Regions from separate parts of the Sphingomonas sp. LH128 genome, predicted to be linked through region 1. Evidence: riboswitches for the same ligand, from Rfam matches in the RefSeq annotation. Region 1 holds a riboswitch; each other region holds the start of a gene.
The links. Region 1 has a riboswitch for cobalamin ahead of LH128_RS11685 (TonB-dependent receptor). Riboswitches for the same ligand answer to the same signal wherever they lie in the genome.

Region 2: another riboswitch for cobalamin. It lies ahead of LH128_RS22125 (TonB-dependent receptor); the one in region 1 lies ahead of LH128_RS11685 (TonB-dependent receptor).
Region 3: another riboswitch for cobalamin. It lies ahead of cobW (cobalamin biosynthesis protein CobW); the one in region 1 lies ahead of LH128_RS11685 (TonB-dependent receptor).

The regions. Positions count from the first base shown of each region.
Region 1 covers NZ_ALVC01000137.1:3,738-11,138, reverse strand. The annotation lists partial or broken gene cobT (nicotinate-nucleotide--dimethylbenzimidazole phosphoribosyltransferase) at 1-738, opposite strand, end outside; gene LH128_RS11690 (DUF1636 domain-containing protein) at 735-1,142, opposite strand; gene LH128_RS11685 (TonB-dependent receptor) at 1,390-3,363, opposite strand; cobalamin riboswitch at 3,538-3,729, opposite strand; gene LH128_RS11680 (cobyrinate a,c-diamide synthase) at 3,802-5,121, shown strand; gene mdoH (glucans biosynthesis glucosyltransferase MdoH) at 5,100-6,914, opposite strand; gene LH128_RS11670 (glucan biosynthesis protein) at 6,926-7,401, opposite strand, start outside.
Region 2 covers NZ_ALVC01000307.1:4,132-11,532, reverse strand. The annotation lists gene LH128_RS22135 (sulfotransferase family protein) at 1-1,019, opposite strand, end outside; gene LH128_RS22130 (hypothetical protein) at 1,131-1,430, opposite strand; cobalamin riboswitch at 1,577-1,818, shown strand; gene LH128_RS22125 (TonB-dependent receptor) at 2,070-4,157, shown strand; gene LH128_RS22120 (hypothetical protein) at 4,160-4,453, shown strand; gene LH128_RS22115 (PepSY-associated TM helix domain-containing protein) at 4,450-5,979, shown strand; gene LH128_RS22110 (hypothetical protein) at 5,976-6,218, shown strand; gene LH128_RS22105 (bifunctional salicylyl-CoA 5-hydroxylase/oxidoreductase) at 6,301-7,401, shown strand, end outside.
Region 3 covers NZ_ALVC01000176.1:22,827-30,227, forward strand. The annotation lists gene LH128_RS14970 (Dabb family protein) at 17-652, opposite strand; gene LH128_RS14975 (sensor histidine kinase) at 939-2,240, shown strand; gene fahA (fumarylacetoacetase) at 2,388-3,692, shown strand; cobalamin riboswitch at 3,732-3,973, shown strand; gene cobW (cobalamin biosynthesis protein CobW) at 4,158-5,207, shown strand; gene LH128_RS14990 (PAS-domain containing protein) at 5,334-7,401, shown strand, end outside.

The sequences.
Region 1 (7,401 bases):
CACCCGCGCCAGCCGCGCGGCGAGGATCGCCCCCGCCATCGCGGCGATCTCGCGTCCGCCGAGAAGGCGCAACGTCTCGAAGGCGTCGATGGCGGCGCCGGAATGCAGCGCCACGGCCGCCTCCACCGCCACCGCCTTGCGCGACAGGCCGAGGTCGTCGATCCCGGTGCCGCGTCCGATCCAGTCCTGCGCGGAGCCGCGCAGTACGGCGGCGCAGAGCGCGGCGGCGGGCGTGGTGTTGCCGATGCCCATCTCGCCCACCAGCAGCAGCCGGGTATCGGCGCCCAGCGCGGCGGCGCCCCGGTTAAGGGCGTCGAGGCATTCCTCCGCGCTCATGGCCGCCTCGCGGGTGATGTCGCCGGTCGGCCGGTCGAGATCGAGCGCCACCACCGAAAGCCGCGCGCCGCAGGCCGCCGTCAGGGCGTTGATCGCCGCGCCGCCCGCCTCGAAGTTGGCGACCATCTGGACGGTGACTTCGGGCGGGTAGGCGCTGACGCCCTGCGCGGTGACGCCGTGGTTTCCCGCGAAGACGACCGCCTGCACCGGGTCCGCCTCGGGGCGCTCGCTGCCCTGCCATCCGGCCATGAACACCGCGATGTCCTCCAGTCGGCCGAGCGCGCCGGTCGGCTTGGTGAGGCGGGCCTGACGGTTCAGCGCGGCGGTGCGGCTGGCCTCGTCGGATTCGGGCAGCGCGGCGAGGGCAGCGGCGAAGGAGGCGGGATCGGCGAAACGGGTCATGTGCAGACGTAGCCTTCCGGGGGCGTGCGGGTGATGAAGTGGCCCTTCACGCCTTGCGGCCATTCCTTGAAGGGGACGCGGCCGTGCTCGCTTTCGGCGTGGCGCGCGGCATATTCGAGGATGGCGCGGGCGGCGTCTTCGTCCGGCGTGAAGTCGCCCAGCACGTAGCCGACTTTGCCCGGTGCGCGGATGTGGACGGTGCAGTGGCGGCTGCAGGCGAAGAGGCAGGGCATGGCCTGGATCTGCACGCCCTGCAGTTCGGGGTCGGCGGCCTGAACGCTGCGCATCGCCGCTTCGAGCAGGGCGCCGCCCCGCTGGCCGGTCTCGTCCTCGCGGGCGTCGGCGGTGTGGCGGCAGGTGTTGCAGACGACCACCGAAGGGCCGGGAGGTACGGGGGTCAGCATGGGGGTGTCACCTTGGTATTGGTGGTGAGGCCCACCCCGCTGTGGTTGAAAAACTGTCCGTCATCCCCGCGAAGGCGGGGACCCATCTGATGCCGTCGCAAGAGGCGAAGTCCGGAGATGGGTTCCCGCCTTCGCGGGAATGACGACGATACAATCACAGGCGGTCGCGTTCCGGCCGGCAGGTCCTCCCCTCCCGCTTGCGGGAGGGGCTGGGGGTGGGCCTTTTCGGGTTGGGCCTTCCTTGTCATCAGAACCGGCTGCGCACGCCGACGTAGACCGTCCGTCCCAGTGCGGAATAACCCGCCGCCGTCTGGTAGTCCTTGTCGGTCAGGTTCTCGACGCGGCCTTGCAGCATCAGGTTCTCCTTGATCCGCACTTGCGCGCGAAAGTCGATCAGCCAGTAGTCGTCCAGCTTCGCGGTGCCGGTGGCGGCGTTGAAGGTCTCGCCCGAGTAGCGCGCCGCGACGCTGGCGCGAAGCCCTTGCGGCAGGTCGATGCCCGCTTCGGCATTGGCCATGTGGCGCGGTACGCGCTGCAGCTGGCGGCCGTAGGTGGACGAACCCTCGGTGCGGTCCTCGGCGCGGGTCCAGCTGTAGTTGCCCTCGGCAAACAGCACGCCCAGCTTCGCCGACGCGGCGAGTTCCAGGCCGCTGGCCTTGGCCGTCTTGACGTTGGCGTAGTAGCCGAAGCGCGTGGTCGTGGTGCCGGGGATGTAGCACGCGGCGGGCAGCGTTCCACTGGTCGGGCAGTAGGCGAAGTCGATCAGGTTGTCGGTGTCGCGCTGGAACCAGGTTGCGGAGAGGCGCAGGGCCTCGCCGAAGTTCTGCTCGGCGCCCACTTCCCAGCCCTTCGCCTTCTGCGGGGCGAGGTCGGCGGTGCCGTAGGCGCTGTACATCTGGTAGAGCGAGGGGGCTTTGAAACCCTCGTCATAGCTGGCGCGCAGCACCGTGGCGCCTCCGTTGGGGGTATAGGCCGCGCCCGCGCTCCACACGGTCTGCCCGCCGAAGCGCGACTGGTGATCGTAGCGCGCGCCGCCGTCGAGGGTGAGGCCCTTGACCGGGCTCACGCGCAGTTCGGCGTAAAGGCTGTCCATGTCCACCGAGTAGGGCGTCAGCGTATAGGGCGTGGCGGAGTTCGTCGGCGAGGCGGTGGTCATCCGCTGCTCCTCGCGCTCGGCGCCGAACACGGCCTGGATCGCGTCGCTGAAGGTGTAGGTGCCCTGGTACTCGTAGCGGCGCAGGCGGCCGTGCGCGTCGAAGGTGATCGCGCGGATCGAGCGGGTGGGGTCGAAGTTCTCCCGGTCGGTGACGTTCTGCAGCACCGCGACGCGGTTGACCAGCTTGCCGTCCAGCAGCGCGAAGTTGAGGCCCGCGTAGCCGGACCATTCCTTCGTGGTGCCATAAGCGAGGGTGTCGCCTGAAGTGCCGTCGAAATCGTTCTTCCCGTCGGCCCAGTAGCCGCGCAAGTCGAGGCTGACGCCGGGGGCGACGCGCACCGTGACGGTGCCGCTGGCGGCGCTGCGCTGGAAACCGTCGGCCTCGGTCCCGTTCGCGCGGGCGGAGATACCGTCGGTGGTGAAACGCGAGGCGGAGAGGCGCCAGTCGATGAGGTCCGAGGTGCCGCCCACGCCCGCGCGGGCGGAGACGTTGTCATGGGTTCCCGCCTCAACGGCGAAGCTGCCTTCGAGCCGCTCGGTCGGGCGGCGGGTGCGCACGTTGACGACACCGCCGGTCGCGTCGCTGCCCCACAGGATCGACTGCGGCCCGCGCAGGATCTCGATCCGGTCGACGTCGTCGAGCAGCAGGTTGGAGAAGCCGTAGCCGCCCGCCGTCGCCGAGGGGTCGGACAGGCGCATGCCGTCGATCACCATGACGGTCTCGCCCGCATCGGCGCCGCGGATGCGCAGCGAGGTGGTGGTGCCGTAGCCGCCGTTGCGCGACATCGAGACGCCGGGGGTGCGCAGCAGGGCATCGGTCAGGGCGATGGGTTGCAGGGCGACGATCGCGGGCTCGCCCAGCACGGTCACGGTGGCGGAGACGCGCTCGATCGCGACGGGGGTGCGAAGCGCGCCGACGACGATGTTGTCATCTTGCCGAGTGTCGCCGTCGGTATCGCCAGGTGCCGTTGTGGTATCGTTGGGTGCCGCTGTGTCGGCGAATGCCGGAGAGGCCGAAGCGAGCAGTGCGATAGCGGCGGTGGTAATGATAAGATATTGTTTCACTTGTATTCCTTCATGCGAACGACGGTGCTCCGTCGGCCGGTGAAGGATATTGGGACAGTGGGCGCGGACAGGCAGCGCAACACCTCCCGCAAGCCCCCTCAGGCCGCCGGAACGATGGCTGTCGTTGCGCGAGGAATGCACTTCCCCCGTTCGTCCGGCACACCCTGTCCGGTCGAAGAACGACGGCGACGGGCAGGTCTCCTGGCTCACGGGTCATCGCCGATTTCGGCCGCCTTCTCAGGGGCTTGCACCCCCAATGGCATGTGGCAGAACGGCTCTCCGCTTACAGTTGCAGGGGCAGCCCGGGTATCTCACCCGCGTTCCCTTTCAATCCCCTCGCGGGGAACCTGTCGCGGCGCGGCAAGTATCGTGCGCCGGGGCGCCGCGCAAGAGGCCAATGCTTGCGCCGACCTGCCGGAAACCATAGGTGCGGGATCGATGGACACTCCGCGCCAAGACGATGCCCCCGCCTGCCCGGCGTACCTGGTAAGCGCCCCGTCCTCGGGTCAGGGCAAGACGCTCGTGACTGCGGCATTGGCCCGAACGCACCGCAATGCGGGCAGAAAAGTGCACGTTTTCAAGGTTGGACCGGACTTCCTCGACCCCATGGTGCTCGAAGTCGCGAGCGGCGCGCCGGTCCTTCAGCTCGACCTGTTCATGTGCGGAGAGGCGCAGTGCCGCGCCCTCCTGCACGAAGCGGCGCGCGAGGCCGACCTGATCCTCGTCGAAGGCGCGATGGGCCTGTTCGACGGTGACCCCAGCGCCGCCGACCTCGCCGAACGCTTCGGCTTCCCGGTGCTGGCGGTGGTTGATGGATCGGCGATGGCGCAGACGTTCGGCGCCCTGGTCCACGGCCTCGCGACCTACCGGCCGGGGCTGGAGGTCCATGCGGTGATCGCCAACCGCGTCGGCAGCGCGCGGCACGCGGAATTGCTGGAGCAGGGCGTGCCTGCGTCGGTGAAGTGGCTGGGCACTTTCCCGCGCGAGGCCGGAGTGACGCTGCCCGAACGCCACCTCGGGCTGGTGCAGGCAGCCGAGGTCGTGGATCTCGACGCGCGACTGGATCGGGCGGCGAGCCTGCTGCCTGATGCCGTGCTGGACCTGCCGCCGCCGGTGAGCTTCCCGGCGCCCGAGGTCCCGGAGGAAAGCCCCAATCTGGCGGGTCTGCGCATCGCCATCGCGCGGGACGAGGCTTTCGCCTTCATCTACCACGCCAACTTGCGATGGCTGGAACGGGCAGGCGCGCAGCTCGCCTTCTTCTCACCGCTTCATGACGCGCGATTGCCCGATTGCGAGGCGATCTGGCTCCCCGGAGGCTACCCGGAACTGTATCTGCAGACGCTTGCCGCGAATGCGCCGATGCTCGATGCCATCCGTGCGCACCATGCGGCGGGGAAGCCGATTCTCGCCGAGTGCGGGGGGATGCTCTACGCTTGCGCATCGCTCACGGACGTAGAGGGCAATCGGGCCGATCTGCTCGGATTGCTGGAGGGGCACGCCGCGATGCAGCGGCGTTTCGCCGCCCTCGGCATGCAGCACATCGCGCTGCCGGGAGGGACCTTGCGCGGGCACACGTTCCATTATTCGCGGCTGGAAACCGGGCTCGTACCGGAGGCTCGCGCCAGCACGCCGGACGGGCGGGACGGGGAAGCGCTCTATCGCGTCGGCTCGCTCACCGCGAGCTACATGCACGCATACTTCCCGTCCGCTCCCGAAGCGGCGGCGCGGTTTTTCGTTCAGGCTTCGACCAGCGACTGACCTTTGGGGAGGTCGGGGTCCTTGCGCGGATCTTCGCTGGCCTCGACGATGCCGGGTTCGGGCACTCGGAAGACCTTCGCCGCGTCCGCCTTGTCGCCGAGGTTCTCGCTCGAAGACAGGCTGATAAGCCAGGGCGAGAGGAACAGGCCGACGATGATCGGCGAGAGCCAGATCGCCGTCGTCATGTCGAGGAACGCCGTCGCCGTCAGGCCCGCGCCGAGCAGCAGATGCTCACGCAAGTCGGGCAGGACTTCGCGCACGGTGATGCGGCGGGCATCGCGGGTCTGGGTGTTCCAGCCCGCCGAGATGCCCAGCAGCAGCCCGAGCAGCGCCTTGGTCTGTGTCATCATGGTGATCGGTGCGAGCAGCATCGCCAGTACCGTCTCCAGCAGGACCGAGCGCACGGCCGCGAAGCCGCCGCCGAAGCTGCGGCGCCGCTCGCCGTCGGCCAGGACCCAGATCAGGCCCATGATCTTCGGGCCGAACAGCAGCATCACCGTCAATGCCAGCACGCTCGGCGGGGCGAGGGTGACGAAGCCGCCATCGCCATGCGTCGCGACCTGGCCGATCATCGTCAGGATCAGCAGCAGCCAGCCCGGCGAGGTGAGGTAGGCCGAGGCGCCAATCAGCAGGTGCAGGCGGCTCGCCCAGTGCAGGCCCGAGGCGCCGAGGAGCTGCAGGTGCTGCAGGTTGCCCTGCATCCAGCGCCGGTCGCGGATCGCCATGTCGATAATCGTGGGCGGGAATTCCTCGTAGGAACCGCCGATCATGACCATGTGGACGGCCCAGCCACGGCGGCGCAGCAGGGCGGATTCGAGCATGTCGTGGCTGAGGATATGGCCGCCGAACGGAGCCTTGCCGGGAAGCTCAGGAAGACCGCAGGCCTCGGCGAAGGCGCGGGTACGCACGATCGCGTTATGGCCCCAGAAGTTGGCCTCCGACCCCGACCACCACAGCAGCCCGGCGCTCGCGATCGGGCCATAGGCCTCGCTCGCGAACTGCATCCAGCGCTGGAACAGGGTTCGCGCGTTGGTGATCATCGGCACCGTCTGGAGCAGGCCGATCGAGGGACGCTCCTCCATGATCGAGGCCATGCCCACGATCGTCTCGCCGCTCATCATCGAGTCGGCGTCGAGGATCAGCATGTTCTCGTAAGCGCCGCCGAAACGCTTCACCCATTCGGCGATGTTGCCGGGCTTGCGCGCGATGTTCTTCTCGCGGCGGCGGTAGTAGATCTTGATCGGCGCGTGGTCGGCCAGTTCGTGCCAGGCGGCTTCCTCGCGCTTGCCGTGGAAGGGGTTGGAATCGCTGAGGACGAAGAAGTCGATCCACGGCGCGCCGCCGGCTTCGGCGATCGAGTAGGCCATGGCACGTACGCGGGCGAAGACTTCCTCGACGCCCTCGTTGTAGACCGGCATCAGCACGGCGGTCTTGTGGCGCAGGCTGGAGGCCGGGCTTGGCAGCGCGGTGAAGCCGGGATGCTCGCCGGTGATGAGCTTGAGGAAGCCCATCGTCGCGGTAACGAAGCCGAACGAGATCCAGCAGAACAGCGGCACGAAGAACACCAGCAGCAGCGCTTCGACCCAGTCGAGCCCGTCGCGCGAGAGTTCCATGCGCACCGTGCTCGATGCGGCGAGGCCGATGGCGGCGGTGAGCGCGAGCAGCAGCAGGCGCTTGACCAGCATCCCGTGCGGCGCGGTTTTCACCTCGCGTGCGCCGGGCGGATTGCCCCACAAGTTCTGGATCGGCATCGCCATGGGCGATTCGGCCGGAAGCATCGGCGAATGGTTCATCGGCGTCGCACTCACGTTTCAATGGCCTTGATAACGGTCTCACTGAGCGCGGAGTTGCCGCGCTTGAGGAAAAGACGGAACTGGGGCTGGGTCAGGGCGGCGGATCGCACGTCGATCATCGCCCTCCAGCGCCCGTCCGAGCGCGCCACCGGATAGGCGACGGAGGAGACCACCGCAGCCTTGGGCAGGTCGGTATCGGGCGTGACGCCGCTGGTCCGGTCGAGGCCCGCCAGCGCGGGACCGGAGAAGTCGAACACGAACTTGCGCACGCCTTCCAGCGGCGGCGAACCCGGACTGCCGCCGGGGCCTTCGAAGACATCGACGCAGCGTGAGCCGCCATCGATGGTCGGGTCCTTGGACGTCCAGGTCAGTCGATAGGCGAAATCGCGGCGCTGCCCGGCCTTCGCCGGACGGTCCGCGCGCCAGAACAGCGCGATATTGTCGAGCGTCTCACTGTTCGTCGGCATTTCGTAGAGGCCGACCGCGC
Region 2 (7,401 bases), on a different contig from region 1:
GCCAGGTAGGCTTCCATGGCTGCGCGGGCTTGCGGCGTGAAAGGCTCGTCGAACCTTTCGTAGATGCCCTGCGCCGTGGCGAGCGGGTCGCGCACCAGATCGCGATACTGCACGTCGAAGATCGCATCGTGCCCGTGCTTCGCACGAAAGGCGTTCGACCGCGCGATCATCAGGTCGAACGTCTCCAACAGATTCTCTCCGATGGCCCGAAGATCGACCTGATCGCTGTACATCCGCCGCACTTCCTTGACGAGGCTGCAGGCCGAGCCCAGCACTTCGACCGGATCGCGGTGCGTCATGACCAGTTGCGCGTCAGGAAACTCGGCCGTCAGGGCATCGAGGAACAACGGGTGCCAGGGGTTCTTGAGCGTCCAGCGCCCCGGGGCATTGGCCTGAAGCAGCTGCAGCAGCCGCTTTTCGTAGCGGAAGGCGGGCGCGTAGTCGGCCTCGTCCAGGAACCAGCGGTGGTAGCCCGGAATGTCCGCCTGGGAATCGTAGAGCTGCGCGCAGAACGACGGCGCCATGGCGAACTGGCACTCGGTCGGGCTGTCGGCCTCCTCGTAATGGATCGCGGCGATCTGCGGCGCGTACTTCAGCCCCTGCAGCGTTCGCGTCTGGCAGGCATCGTGACGGGGACCGGCGTGAAGTTCCTGCACCAGCGGCGGCGGCACCGAATCGAACGCTTCCCAGCGCAGGAACGCGCGGCGCGCCGGGTCGGCTTCCAGCAGGTTGATCGCCAGCGTGGTGCCGGTACGCGGAAGGCCGAAGACAAACAGCGGCTTCTCGACCGGGCGCTCCAGAAGTTCGGGGTGGCGCGCCAGCCAGTCCTCCACGCGCATCCGGTTCGCCATCGCGGCCACCAGTGCATCGACCGATCGCGCCATGCCCGCTTCGGTGAATCTGGCTTCGTCCTCGTAGGACTTCAGCAACACGCCAAGCCCTTCGAGGATCGCGGGATCGCCGAAGTCGCTCAATCCGGTCCGTTCGCTTGCCGCTGCGACGATGTCCTGCGCCTGCATGTCTTCTCCCTCATCCCGTGCCGCGTCATCGCGCGGCGTTCGGAGGGGATCATGAAGACATGGGGCACACTTTAGAAGCTACCCGCCGATCACCTTGGCGATATCGGGCGATCAGACCGAAAGGATCAGGGAATCGTCGCTGCGCGGGGGCGTACCGTCGTAGGAGGGCAGAGGCTCGAAGTGCTCGTTCAGCAGTTCCATCGACGAGAGGCCCGCCAGCTTGAACTGGCCGAGACCCGGCTCCTCGTCGCTGCGGCGTGCCTTCGCGGGGTTCATGGCACTGACGACAAGATCGCCGTGCCTTTCGAACAGCATGTGCGGGGCAAGCGTGATCGTGTTGCCGTTGTAACGCGCCGTCACGAACTTTCGCGTGGCTATGGCTTCCATCAGGGTGAGTCGTGGATCAGTCATCGGCACCGCAAATTGCACGGGTTGCCCAAAATGAAAAGCAAGGTTGCAACCGAAAACTCGCAGGACGGGCTTTCGGAAGGCCCCACGCGAACGGCTTGCAAATCGTGCGCGCAGCGAATAATCCCCCGCCCGTCCCTCCGAAAAGGGGGACACGATCGCGTTGGTGCCTTCCGAAAGGGGCTTAAAAGGGAACGCGGTGAGAGGGGCTACCCCTCGAAGCCGAGGCTGTCCCTGCAACTGTAAGCGGTGAGCGCGATGCATATCGCGGCAGGCCAATGTGCCCTGCCGCAGCCACTGGGCCGGACGCTAACTCCTGCGAGGCCTGGGAAGGCCGTGCATCGCGTGACGACCCGTAAGCCAGGAGACCTGCCAGCGTCCGGTCGCTCTTGCCTTGGTCCAGGGGATGGCCGCGGCACGGTGTACTCCGTCTGAGCGACGAACTTGCGGCCAGGCCGCAACGGTGGGTTTCGCCGGTCGCTCGTTCGCGCCCGGATTCCGCCGCTGCACCCGTGCGGGGGGACACCCCTCTCGCGGGAACCTGTCCGTTCGACTGGGAAACGCAACGGGGGTTACAACATGAATACGAGATCGCTTCTTTCCGGCCTGATTGCTTCGGGCGCGTCATTCTGCATGCTTGGCATGTCCGCGACTTCGGCTGAGGCGCAGGAAGCCGCCGAGACGGCGCCGGAGAATGCCAATAACACGGATGCGGGCAACATCGTCGTCACCGCGCGCAAGGCGGGTGTCCTGCAACTCGGCCAGCAGGCCGACGCCTCCAGCCGCCTCGGCCTCACGCCGATGCAGACGCCGGCCAGCGTCGACGTCATCACCAGGGAGATGATCCGCAGCCTGGGCGACCGCACCGTGGTTGCCGCAGCCGCGCGCGCACCGGGGCTCATCAACAACAGCTCGGCCTTCGGTTACTCGCTGAGTTCGCGCGGGTTCACCGGCTACACCTCGGTGATGCAGCTCTACGACGGGATGCGCGTCTACACGACGACCACGCAGACCTTCCCCGCCGACCCGTGGATGGCCGAGCGGATCGAGGTCCTGCGCGGTGCGGCGTCGGTCCTCTATGGAGAGGGCGGCATCGGCGGCGCGATCAACGTCGTGCGCAAGAAGCCCAATACCGAGCAGTTCGAAGGCGAGGTCCGTCTCAGCGGCGGTTCATTCGATACTTATGCGGCGGCGGGCGGGATCGGCGGGCCGATCGGAGACAGGCTCTCGTACCGCGTCGATCTCAGCTACAACCGTTCGGACGGGTGGATGGAGCGCGGGCAATCGCGCAGTCTTGCGCTTTCGGCGGCGCTGCGCTGGCAGGCGCGCGACGACCTCGTGCTGACGCTGACGCACGACCGCGCCGACCTCGACCCGACGATCTGGTACGGCACTCCGCTGCGAGACGGCAAGCTGGTGCGGGACATCCGCAAGAAGAACTACAACATCGCCGACCGCTCGCTGCGTTTCGACGATGCCTGGACCCAGGCCAAGGCCGAATGGACACCGGCCGAGGGGGTGACGATCACCAACGTCGCCTACTACCTCACCGGCTTCAAGCACTGGCGCAATGCCGAGGGCTATGCCTGGTCCGGCGACCAGATCCGCCGCTCGAGCTATCTGGAGATTGTCTACAAGACGAAGCAGTGGGGCGACCGCTTCAACGCGGTGTTCGATCATACGCTGCTGGGCATGGACCACCGCCTGAGCCTGGGCGGCGAGTACAACACCGGCTCGCTGCTGCGCACCGACAGTTCGCCCAACAGCCGCTTCGACCTCGTCGATCCTTACGACTATACGCCGGGCACGTTCCTCGACGGCACATTCGGCACCCGCTACAAGTACAAGACCGATGTGCAGCAATGGGCGCTGTTCGGCGAAAGCCGGCTCTCGCTGTCCGACCGGCTCTCGCTGGTGACGGGGCTGCGCTACGATCGCCCGAAGACCGAGCGGCACGATGCCCTCGATCCGGCGGCGGACTACACCGCCCGCTACCCGAGCACCAGCTGGCGCACGGGGCTGGTCTACAACCCCAGCGACACGATCTCGCTCTATGCGCAGTATTCGGCGGCGGCGGACCCGGTGACGGCGTTCCTCACGGCGACACTGGCGCAGACCAGCTTTGACGTTTCCACCGGGCGCCAGTGGGAGGCCGGGGTCAAAGCGACTTTCCTGGACGGACGCGGCGAGTTCACGCTGTCAGGCTATCGCATCGTCAAGAAGAAGATCCTGACCCGATCCGCCAACGATCCCACGGTGTCGGTGCAGGTCGGACAGCAATCTTCCTACGGCGTCGAGGCCTCGTTCGGACTGGCGGTGACGAAGGACTTCAGCGTGCTCGCCAACGGCACGATCCTGAACGCGCGGTACGACGACTTCGACGAACTGGTCGGCACCGCGCTGGTCAGCCGGGACGGCAACATGCCCATCGGCGTCGCGGAAAAGGCGGCCAACCTGTGGCTGTCATGGCGGCCGGTGCAGCCGCTGCATCTGGACGCGGGCCTGCGGTATGTCGGCAAGCGATACTCCGACGCCGCCAATACCCGGCTCATCCCGGCCTATACGCTGGTCGATGCTTCGGCCCGCTACGACCTTGCCGAGAAGACGAGCGTGACGCTCAACTTGCGCAACGTCTTCGACAGGATCTACGTCCAGAACAGCTACTCCACCTCGCAGTGGGTCCTGGGTGAGCCGCGCAGCGTCGCGGTCACCTTCGAGCAGCGGTTCTGACCGTGGCGGGGAGGCCGAAGCCAGGGCGAGAGCCGAACTGGCGCGCGATCGCCGCGCGCGTGCTGGCGGCCACCGTCGGCGCCTACGCGCTGTGCTACGCGTGGATCGGCGCAGCCGTGCGCGTGCTGCCGATGGACGGCGTGGACGCGAACATCCTCGCCACCTGCCTTGCCTTCATGGTGTTCGTCGCGGTGATCCTGCGGGCCTTCGCGGTCCGCAGCGTCACGCGCATCTGGTGCGAACTGCTCGTGGGCACGGCGCTGCCCATGGGCCTGCTGCTGGGGCTGGGGCGATGAAGGACACCCTGCGCCAGTCGATGGGCTGGCTTCATACCTGGTGCGGGCTGCTGCTGGGCTGGGTGCTGTTCGGCGTCCTGCTGACGGGATCGCTGGCGGTGTTCTACACCGAGATCAATCTCTGGACGACGCCCGAACTGCGCTCTCCCGTCACCATCGACCGCACCCATGCGGTGCGAATGGGCCGCGCGTACCTCACCCGCGTCGCGCCCGATGCACGGCAGTGGCGCATCGTCATCCCCACCCCGCGCGAGCAGGTGCTCCGCCTCGTCTGGACCGACCGCGCGGGCAAGGCCACCACGCACCGGCTCGACCCGCAGACCGGCGCCCGCATCCCGCGCGACATGGACGCGGGGTTCTTCTTCATGCGCTATCACTACACGCTGGGGATCGATCGCAAGTCCAGCCAGCTGGGCTTCCTGATCGTCGGTGCGGCGGGCCTCGCCATGCTCGCCGCCTCGATCAGCGGCGTGATCATCCACAAGCGGATATTCCGGGATTTCTTCATCTTCCGCCCCGAGGCCTCGCGCCAGCGGGCGTGGATGGACGCGCACAACGTGCTCTCCGTGCTGCCGCTGCCGTTCCACGTCATGATGGCCTATACCGGCCTCGTCCTGATCTATTACGCCTACATTCCCGCCGGGGTCGCCATGCTGAACGGCGGCGATGTGAAAGCCTACCAGACCGCCGCCGCGCAATCGCTCTACATCGACCGCGGCATCGACGGCGACCGGCCGCCGGGCGCGCCCCGCCGCACCGTCGATCTGGCCGCGCTGTTGCCCCGCGCCGAACGGGCATGGGGAGGCGGACCTGCCGTGAACATCTATGTCAGCCAGCCCGACCGCGCCGATGCCGTGGTCGAGATCTGGCGCCAGCGCGACGACCGCATCGCCAACTTCCCCGACCGCGTGGACTTCGCAGGCTCCGACGGCAAGCTGCTGCGCGTGCTGGTGAAGCGCTCACCCGCAAGGGAGACGCAGGCGTTCCTTGCCGGGCTGCACTTCATCGAGTGGGGCGGCGCGGCCGCGCGGTGGCTCTATTTCCTCACCGGCCTTGCCAGCGCCGCGATGGTCGCGGCAGGACTGATCCTGTTCACCGAAAAGCGCGCCCGCAAGACGATGTCGCCGTTTCAGGCCATGGCGAGCCGGATCACCGTCGCCGCCGTAGCCGGTAACGTGATCGCCTGCGCGGCCTATCTCCACGGCGAACGGCTGCTGGCCCCGGGCATGGACGACAGGCGCGCCATGGCGGCCTCGGTCTACTTCCTGGCCTGGCTGGCATCCCTGATCCATGCCGGTCTACGCCCCTGGGGCCGGGCATGGGGCGAACAACTGCAGCTCGCCGCCCTGCTGTGCCTGTCGCTCCCGGTAACGAGCGCGCTGGCGAACCTCCCGCTCACGACGACGCTGCCAAGGGGCGGCGGGATACGGGCCGGAGCGGACCTCACCGCTACCGCAATCGGCATCGTCCTGTGGATCGCGGCCGCGAGGGTGACGCGCCGTACGAACGCGCAGGTGAACCCATGATCGCGGCAACGTTCCTTTCGCTGCTGCTGGTTGCGGCGGGATTTCACGCGATCCGGCGGGCGAAGTCGCAGGACCGCGCCCACGCATGGCGGACAGGCGGCGCCATATTGCTCGCGCTGGCTTGCGCCGCATCGATAGCGGGCGCCGAGACAGCCCTCATCGGCGCGATGCTATGGCTGTTCTGCGTGCTGCCGCTGGCCGCGCTGCCCGAGATATTCGGCAGGCGAAACGGCAGGTAGCGCTCGCCGGATCTCCCTGCTCAAACAACTTGCACGTGCAACCATATTAGTTTAGGCATGAAGCAATTCAGGAGAGACATCCATGCGTATTGCGTGCCTCGGCGGCGGACCTGCCGGTATCTACTTCGCGATCTCGATGAAGCTGCGCGACCCTGCGCATGAGGTCCACGTCTTCGAACGCAACCGCGAGGGCGACACCTTCGGCTGGGGCGTGGTGTTCTCCGACCAGACGTTGGTGAACCTGCAGGCGAACGACCCGGTCAGCGCCGCCACCATCGTCGATAGCTTCGCGCACTGGGACGACGTGGACGTCACCGTGGGCGAGAACACCGTCAGTTCCTCCGGCCACGGCTTCATCGGCATCGGCCGCAAGCACCTGCTGCAGATCCTGCAGGCCCGCGCGGGCGAGCTGGGCGTCGTGATGCACTTCGAGACGCAGTTCGACGCGGACCTCTCGCAGTTCGCGGACTTCGACCTGATCGTGGCGGCGGACGGCATCAATTCGATGGTGCGCACCGCCAACGAAGAGAAGTTCGGCGTCGATATCCAGACCAAGACCAACAAGTTCTCCTGGCTGGGCACCACCAAGCTGTTCGACGCCTTCGCCTTCATCTTCGAGAAGACTCACGCAGGCTGGATCTGGGCGCACGCCTACCGCTTCGACGAGACGCATTCGACCTTCATCGTCGAATGCTCGCCCGAAACGTGGACCGGCCTTGGCCTCGACGCGATGGAGCAGGCCGATTCGATCGCGCTCTGCGAGACAATCTTCGCGCGCCATCTGGACGGTCACCCGCTGATCTCCAACGCCACGCACTTGCGCGGTTCGGCAGCGTGGATCAACTTCCGCCGCGTGATCTGCAAGCAGTGGTCGTTCGACAACGTCGTGCTGCTTGGGGATGCCGCGCACACCGCGCACTTCTCGATCGGTTCGGGCACCAAGCTGGCGCTGGAAGACGCGATCAAGTTGGCGCAAGTGCTGGACCGCCCCGGCATCACGGGGCGCGAGGAACTGGCCGCCGCGCTCGCCGAATATCAGGAGGAGCGCCATGTCGAGGTACTCAAGATCCAGAACTCGGCCCGCAATTCGACCGAGTGGTTCGAGACGCTGGACCGTTACCTCGGCTTCGACCTGCCGCAGTTCGCCTATTCGCTGATGACCCGCTCGCAGCGCGTCAGCCAC
Region 3 (7,401 bases), on a different contig from region 1:
TTGAGGCTTCCTCTCGTTACCAGGCGGGGGCATCGCCGCCGGGGACGGCGGGGCCGGTCAGCCAGTCGCCGGTGATGCCGATGCGGATTTCGGAGCCCTTCGGCACTTCCGTCCCGGCATCGGGAGTGACGAACATGATCCGGTTCGGTGCCCAGACCGAGCCGATGATCTCCTCCTCGTCCTCCGACAGCGTGACACCGGCGGCCGCGCACATCTCGCGCGCGCGCTCACGCGTCTGGCCGCGCACTTCGGGGACGTAGGCCTTGGCCGGGTCCTCGTGCACCCTGAGCACGCGCGCCTTCTCGCGCTCGGCTTCCTCGGCGGCCAGCGTCTCGTCGAATTCGGGTCCGTGGTAGTCGATCTCCCAGTCGAACGAGATCATGTTCTCGAGGATGTCCGGCAGGAACGGCGTCATCCGCAAGTGCGACCAGTGCGACATGTAGCGCTCCATGGCCTCGTAAGTGTCGATGTCGCAGCAGTTGGCGAAGTCGAAATCGCCCGAGTGGAAGCGCGTGTGGACGACTTTGCCATGGCTGTAGTCACGCACCTCGCGGTTGAGATGCGACAATTTCTTCACCTCCTCGATGAAGAGGTCGATCTTGGCCGGATCGGCATCCTTCTTGAACTTGAGCATCACGACGTGACGGATCATCGGTCTCTCCCCTATCGCGCCCGCGCCGCGATTGGTTCGCGGGGACTCGGCGCTGCGGGAGAGAGACTAGCGCGGCGGGTTTCAGGCCATGCCTGTCAGATAAAACAGGTGCCAAAAAGCGCTCCTTACCTCCGGGCAACCGTTGCGCATCCGTCCGATTGCGTATCAAATCATTGCTACACCTCCTCCTCCAGTTGACGCGGGAGCCGGGCGGGTGTGTGCAAAATCCGCAGAGGCATATCGGCACCGTGCGGCCGGGCGGTATGCTGCAGGAGAGGATCAAGAGGTGGCCCGTCCCTTCGCGCCGCGTTTCGCGGTCTATGTCGCACTGGTGTTCATGCTGCTCGGCGTGCTGCAACTGGCTGCCAGCCTCGTGTTCTACCAGTCGATCGACCGGCAGACGCTGAACGAGGACCACGCCCGCCGCATTGGCGAACTGCTCGTCGTCAGCGACCGCATCCACTCCGCCGATCCGCGCCTGACCGCGCCGACCATGAGCACGCGCCACCTCGCCGCCGCCGTCGGCAATGCGCCCAGCGTGGCGACCGCCACGACCGACGAATCCCTTATCCGCATCGAGCGGCGCATCATCGAGTGGGAGCCTTCGCTCGGTGGGCGCTCGCTGCGGCTGGCCATGCAGGGACCGCCGGGAGGCAAGTGCGATCTCGTCGGCGCGATCCGGCTGACGGACGGGCACTGGCTCAACTTCCGCTCGCGCGATATCAACGCGATGTGGCCGGTAGCACTGCGGGCGACGGTGCTGACGCTTGCGACGACGGTGGCCTTTCTCGCCATCGGCCTCGCCGCGCTGCACGTGCTGACCCGCCCGCTGCGCCGCATGAGCGATGCCGCCGACGCCATCGGTCGGGGCCGGCAAGTGGTCATCGCCGAGGGTGGCACCCCGGACTTGCGCCAGCTCGCACACTCCATGAACCTCATGCAGGAGCGCATCGCGCGGCTGCTGCAGGATCAGGCCAGGTCGTTCGAGGCGATCAGCCACGACTTGCGCACGCCGCTCTCGCGCCAGAAGGTCGCGGCGGAACTCATCGACGATGCCGAACTGGGCGGGGTGATCCTTGCAAGCGTGGACGAGATGGAGGCCCTGCTCGCCTCGCTGCAGCGCTTCCTGCGCGCGCAGCATCTCGACGCCGAGCCCGAGACGCTGGACCTCACCGAAGTGGTTGCGCACGTGCTGCATCCTTACGGGACGCGCGCCCGCTTCGACGCCTCCGTCCCCACCCTCGCCCGGACCTTCCGCGAGCCGGTGGAACTGGCGCTGGCGGCGCTGGTGGAGAACGCCATCCAGTTCGGCGGCGAGGCTCAGGTCGCGGTGATCCGCCACGAAGGGCACTGGCGCATCGAGATCGCCGATTCCGGGCCGGGCATCCCTTCCGCCTATTTCGAGGCGATCCTCGACCCGTTCTTCCGCCTCGACGCGGCGCGGGCGCGGGACACCAAGGGCTTCGGCCTCGGCATCCCGACCGCGCACCGGCTGATGGCGCGCTTCGACGGCCAGCTCTCCTTCGCCGCCGCGCCCGAAGGCGGCCTGATCGCGCGCCTGGACGTGCCCCAGCCGCCGATGGGTTGACGAAGATCGTCGTCCCGGACTTGATCCGGGACCGCTGGCGGTCTTTAGATGCGACCTTGCTGGTCTGCGCTCATCGAAAGGTGGACTGTTCAAGGCCAGCGGTCCCGGATCAAGTCCGGGACGACGAGAGAATATGGAGAGCGACCTGTGAACTGGTGGACCATCGACGAAACCCATGACCCTGCGCGCAAAAGCTGGGTCGAAAGCGCCGACGGCCACCGCGATTTCCCGGTCCAGAACCTGGCCTTCGGTGTGTTCTCGATGGCTGAAACGCCGGGAACTCGGATCGGCGTGGCAATCGGCGACCGGATCCTCGACCTCGGCGCGCTGGCGGCGGCACGACTCATCCCGCTGAACCTCACAGAAATCTGCAGCGACGCCAGCATGGCCCGCCTGCTGGCCATTCCCGCGCAAGACCGCCGCGCCCTGCGCCATGCCCTCTCCGACCTGCTCTGCGACGAAGCCAGGCGGCCGGTCATCGAGCCCATGCTGCACCCGGTCGAAGCCTGCATGCTGCACCTGCCCACGCGCATCGGCGACTACACCGACTTCTATGTCGGTATCCATCACGCCAACAACATCGGCCGCCAGTTCCGCCCGGACAACCCGCTGCTGCCCAACTACAAGCACGTGCCGATCGGCTATCACGGCCGCGCGTCCTCGATCCGTCCCTCGGGCGTACCGGTCGTGCGACCCACCGGCCAGCGCAAGCCGCCCGAGGCCGATGCGCCGATCTTCGCGCCGACTGCAAGGCTCGACTACGAACTGGAGATGGGCGTCTGGATCGGCAGCGGCAACGACCTCGGCGAGCCCGTGCCGATCACCGATGCTGCGCAGCATATCGCCGGTTTTTGCCTGCTCAACGACTGGTCCGCGCGCGATGTGCAGGGGTGGGAATACCAGCCGCTCGGCCCGTTCCTGTCGAAGAACTTCCACTCGACGATTTCGCCATGGGTCGTCACGCCCGAAGCCCTCGCGCCCTTCCGCGCGGCCCAGCCGCCCCGACCGGAAGGCGACCCGCAGCCCCTGCCCTATCTGTCTGACGCGGATGATCAGGCCCACGGCGCGCTGGGCGTCATGCTGCAGGTCCACCTGACCACGCAGGCCATGCGCAAGGCCGGGCTTCCGCCCCATCGCCTCAGCCACGGCCCGGCGACCAACATGTACTGGACGGTGAACCAGATGGTCGCGCACCATGCATCCAACGGCTGCAACCTGACGCCCGGCGACCTGCTCGGCACCGGCACGATTTCCGCTCCCGAGCGAGAGGGTTTCGGCAGCCTCATGGAATTGTCGCAGGGCGGCAAGTCGCCCCTCACCTTGGCCAGTGGCGAGACCCGCACGTTCCTGGAGGACGGCGACGAAATCTCCATCACCGCCACCGCCGCCGCTGACGGCTTCGTTTCCATCGGTTTCGGAGAATGCCGCGCCCGCATCCTTCCGGCACGCTGAAACCAACACTTGCGCCCACCCCTGCCTCCCGGTATCCGCCGGGAACAAGATCGCGCCGGTGCCCCGCAAGGGGCTTAAAAGGGAAGGCGGTGGGAACGGTTCGCCGTTCGAATCCGCAGCTGTCCCTGCAACTGTAAGCGGCGAGCGCGATGCACATCGCCTGTCCCCAGCGGGACGGGCAGCCACTGAGGCCGGACGCTGCGACATGCGAGGCTTCGGGAAGGCCGTGCATCAAGCTGTGACCCGCGAGCCAGGAGACCTGCCGGCGTCTGGTCGCTCTTGCCTTGGTCCAGGGGATGGCCGCGGCACGGTTCACCGTCTGAGCGACGACACGCATGCGGCCCGGGGCCGCGGCGGAGCAGGTCGCCGGGCGTCTTCGCGCCTGTCCGTCGCCCCTGCCCCGCGCCGGCGCGAAAGCGCCGGTACGCCCCGCCGCGAGAAGTCGCCGGCGCGGGAGTGAGACCCTTGAGCAAAGTACCCACCACCGTCATCACCGGCTTCCTCGGCGCGGGCAAGACCACGCTGATCCGCCACCTTTTGCAGAACGCCAAGGGCCGCCGCCTCGCCCTCGTCATCAACGAGTTCGGCGACGTCGGCGTCGACAGCGAACTGGTCAAGGGCTGCAATGACGAGGCCTGCCCCGAGGACGATATCCTTGAACTCGCCAACGGCTGTATCTGCTGCACCGTGGCCGACGACTTCCTGCCGACGATGCAGAAGCTGCTCGACCGCGAGACCCCGCCCGACCACATCATCATCGAGACGTCGGGCCTCGCGCTGCCCAAGCCACTGGTCAAGGCCTTCCAGTGGCCGGACATCCGCACCCGCGCGACAGTGGACGGCGTGATCGCCCTGATCGACGCCGATGCCGTCGCCGCCGGTCGCTTCGCTACGGACGAAGAGGCACTTGCCGCCGCCCGCGCCGCCGATCCCAACCTCGACCACGACAGCCCGCTCGAGGAACTGTTCGAGGAACAGTTGGGCTGCGCCGACATGGTGGTGCTCAACAAGACCGACCTCGTCGATGCGGCCGTGCTGGCCGAAGTCGAGAAGACCGTCGCCGCCGAGACGCGCCCCGGCGTCAAGATCGTGCGCGCGGACCACGGCGCGGTCGACATCGCCGCGCTGCTCGGCATCGTCGCGGCGGCCGAGGACGACCTCGACAGCCGCAAGTCGCATATCGACGGCCTCGACGACGATCACGACCATGACGACTTCGACACCTTCATCCTGAACGGCGGCGAAGTGGCCGATATCGACGCGCTGCTGGTAGGCCTGAAGGAACAGATCGCCGCGCACGACGTGCTGCGCGTGAAGGGCATGGTCGCGCTGGCGGGCAAGCCCAGCCGCCTCGTCCTGCAGGGCGTCGGCCCGCGCATCCAGCACTTCTTCGACCGCGCCTGGAAGGCCGAAGAGCCCCGCCGCACGCAGTTGGTGGTGATCGGCCAGAAGGGGCTGGACCGCGCGGCCATCGAAGCCGCGCTGGCGGGTGTGCTAGGTTCGGTCCCGGCGTAAGCACAACCATGTACCCCAACCTTCGTCATTGCGAGCGTAGCGCGGCAATCCAGAGCCGCGCAAACCGCCCTGGATTGCTTCGCTGCGCTCGCAATGGCGAAGGGGGTGTGAGGTCGGGAGACGATCATGGCCCTGACTGACCCCGAAACCCGCGACACCGAAACCGCCCGCCTGCGCGCCCGCATCGCGCAGCTGGAGAAGATCAACGCCGCGCTGATGGACCGCGTGGAGCGCTCCACCGACATGCAGGGCGGGGCGTTCTCGATGTTCGAGACGGCGATCTCGCTCGACGCCATGGTGCGCGACCGCACCGGCGCGCTGGAGGTGGCGCTGGAGCGGCTCAACACGGTCAATGCGCAGCTCGCCGCCGCTCATGGCGATGCCACCGCCGCCCGCGTGATGCTGCGCGATGCCATTGAATCGCTGTCGGACGGCTTCGCGCTGTTCGATGCGGAAGACCGTATGGTCCTGTGCAACCGCGCTTACCTGAAGATCTTTCCCAATTTCGAAGGCGTGCAGGGCGATGCGCCCGAATTCGCCGAACTCGCCAGCCGCCTCGCGCAGACCGGCGCCACCATGGGCTCGCGCATGGCACCCGAGCGCTGGCTCAAGGACCGCATGGCGCAGCATCAGCGGGCGCAGGGCGCGCACGTGCAGGCGCTGGCCGACGGCCGCTGGATCCAGATCAACGAGCTGCGCACGACCGAAGGCGGCACCGTCGGCATCTATACCGACATCACCACCGTCAAGGCCGAGGATGCCCGCCAGCGTGCCCGCGAACTGGCCGAACGCAACCTGGCGCTGCAGGCGACGCTGGATACGCTCTCCGAAGGCGTCTGCCTTTTCGACGCCCAGCGCCAGCTTCAGGCGTGGAACGAGGGCATGCTCACGGTGCTGGCGCTGGCCGAGGACGGTCCCGCCATCGACACGCATGAGGCGCTGTCGGGTTGGTGCACCGGCGAATGCGGGCTGGACCGGGTGGAAGCGCTCGACTGGCGCGAGGGCGGCGGCGCGCGGGTCGTCGCCAACTGCACGATGCGCGGGCGCTATTTCACCGTCCGTTCGGTATCGCTCAAGAACGGCGGCATGGTCTTCACGTTCGATGATGTGACCGATCATATCCAGTTCGAACGCTCGCTGACCGAGACTGCCGAAACGCTGGAGCGCCGCGTCACCGAGCGCACCGCCGAACTGGTCGAGGTGAACCGCCAGCTCGTCGAGGCGAAGAACGAGGCGGAGACGGCGAACCGCTCCAAGACCAGTTTCATCGCGGCGGCCAGCCACGACCTGCTGCAGCCGCTGAATGCGGCGCGGCTGTTCGTTTCGGCGATGGACGGTCAGGCCATGGCCGAACGGCCGCGTTCGCTGGTGCATCAGGCATCCACCGCGCTCGATTCGGTCGAGGATTTGCTCGAAGCGCTGTTCGAGATTTCGCGCCTCGATGCGGGGGCGATCCAGCCCGAGTTCGCGGACCTGTCGCTCGGGGCGATCCTCTCGGCGCTGCGCGTGGAGTTCGCGCCGCTGGCGAGCGCGGGCGGGCTGGCGTTCACGGTGCCCCATACCGCGCTGTGGGTGCGCTCCGATGCGCGCCTGCTGCGCCGGGTGCTGCAGAACTTCGTGTCCAACGCGATCCGCTATACCGAGCAGGGCAGCGTGACGGTGGAGGTGGTGGAGCAGGGCGCGGACGTCGTCGTCACCGTGCGCGATACCGGGCCGGGCATCGCCGAGGTCGATCGCGACGAGATTTTCGAGGAGTTCCGCCGCGTCGGCAAGACGCAGAAGATACCCGGCAAGGGCCTCGGCCTCGCCATCGTGCGCCGCGTCACGACGATGCTGGGCCACGGGATCGAACTCGACACTGCGCCGGGGGCGGGCGCGGCCTTCTCGATCCGCCTGCCGCGCGTGGACCCGGTTGCCTCGCTGGAGGAGCCGGGCGCGATGCCCGCCGCTCCGCGCGCCGGGGCAGGCGGGCTGGTTCTGGTGATCGACAACGATCCGGGCATCCTTGCGGGCATGGAAGCACTGCTGGAGAACTGGGGGCTGGACGTGGTGACCGCCAACGATCCATCCGACGCGGCCGCACTGGCTGCGCTGGAGCAGGGACCGGCGATGCTGATCGTGGACTACCACCTCGATGACCGGCTGACCGGTGACCGCGCGGTGGCGATGCTGCGCGAGAAGGCGGGGCGGGCGG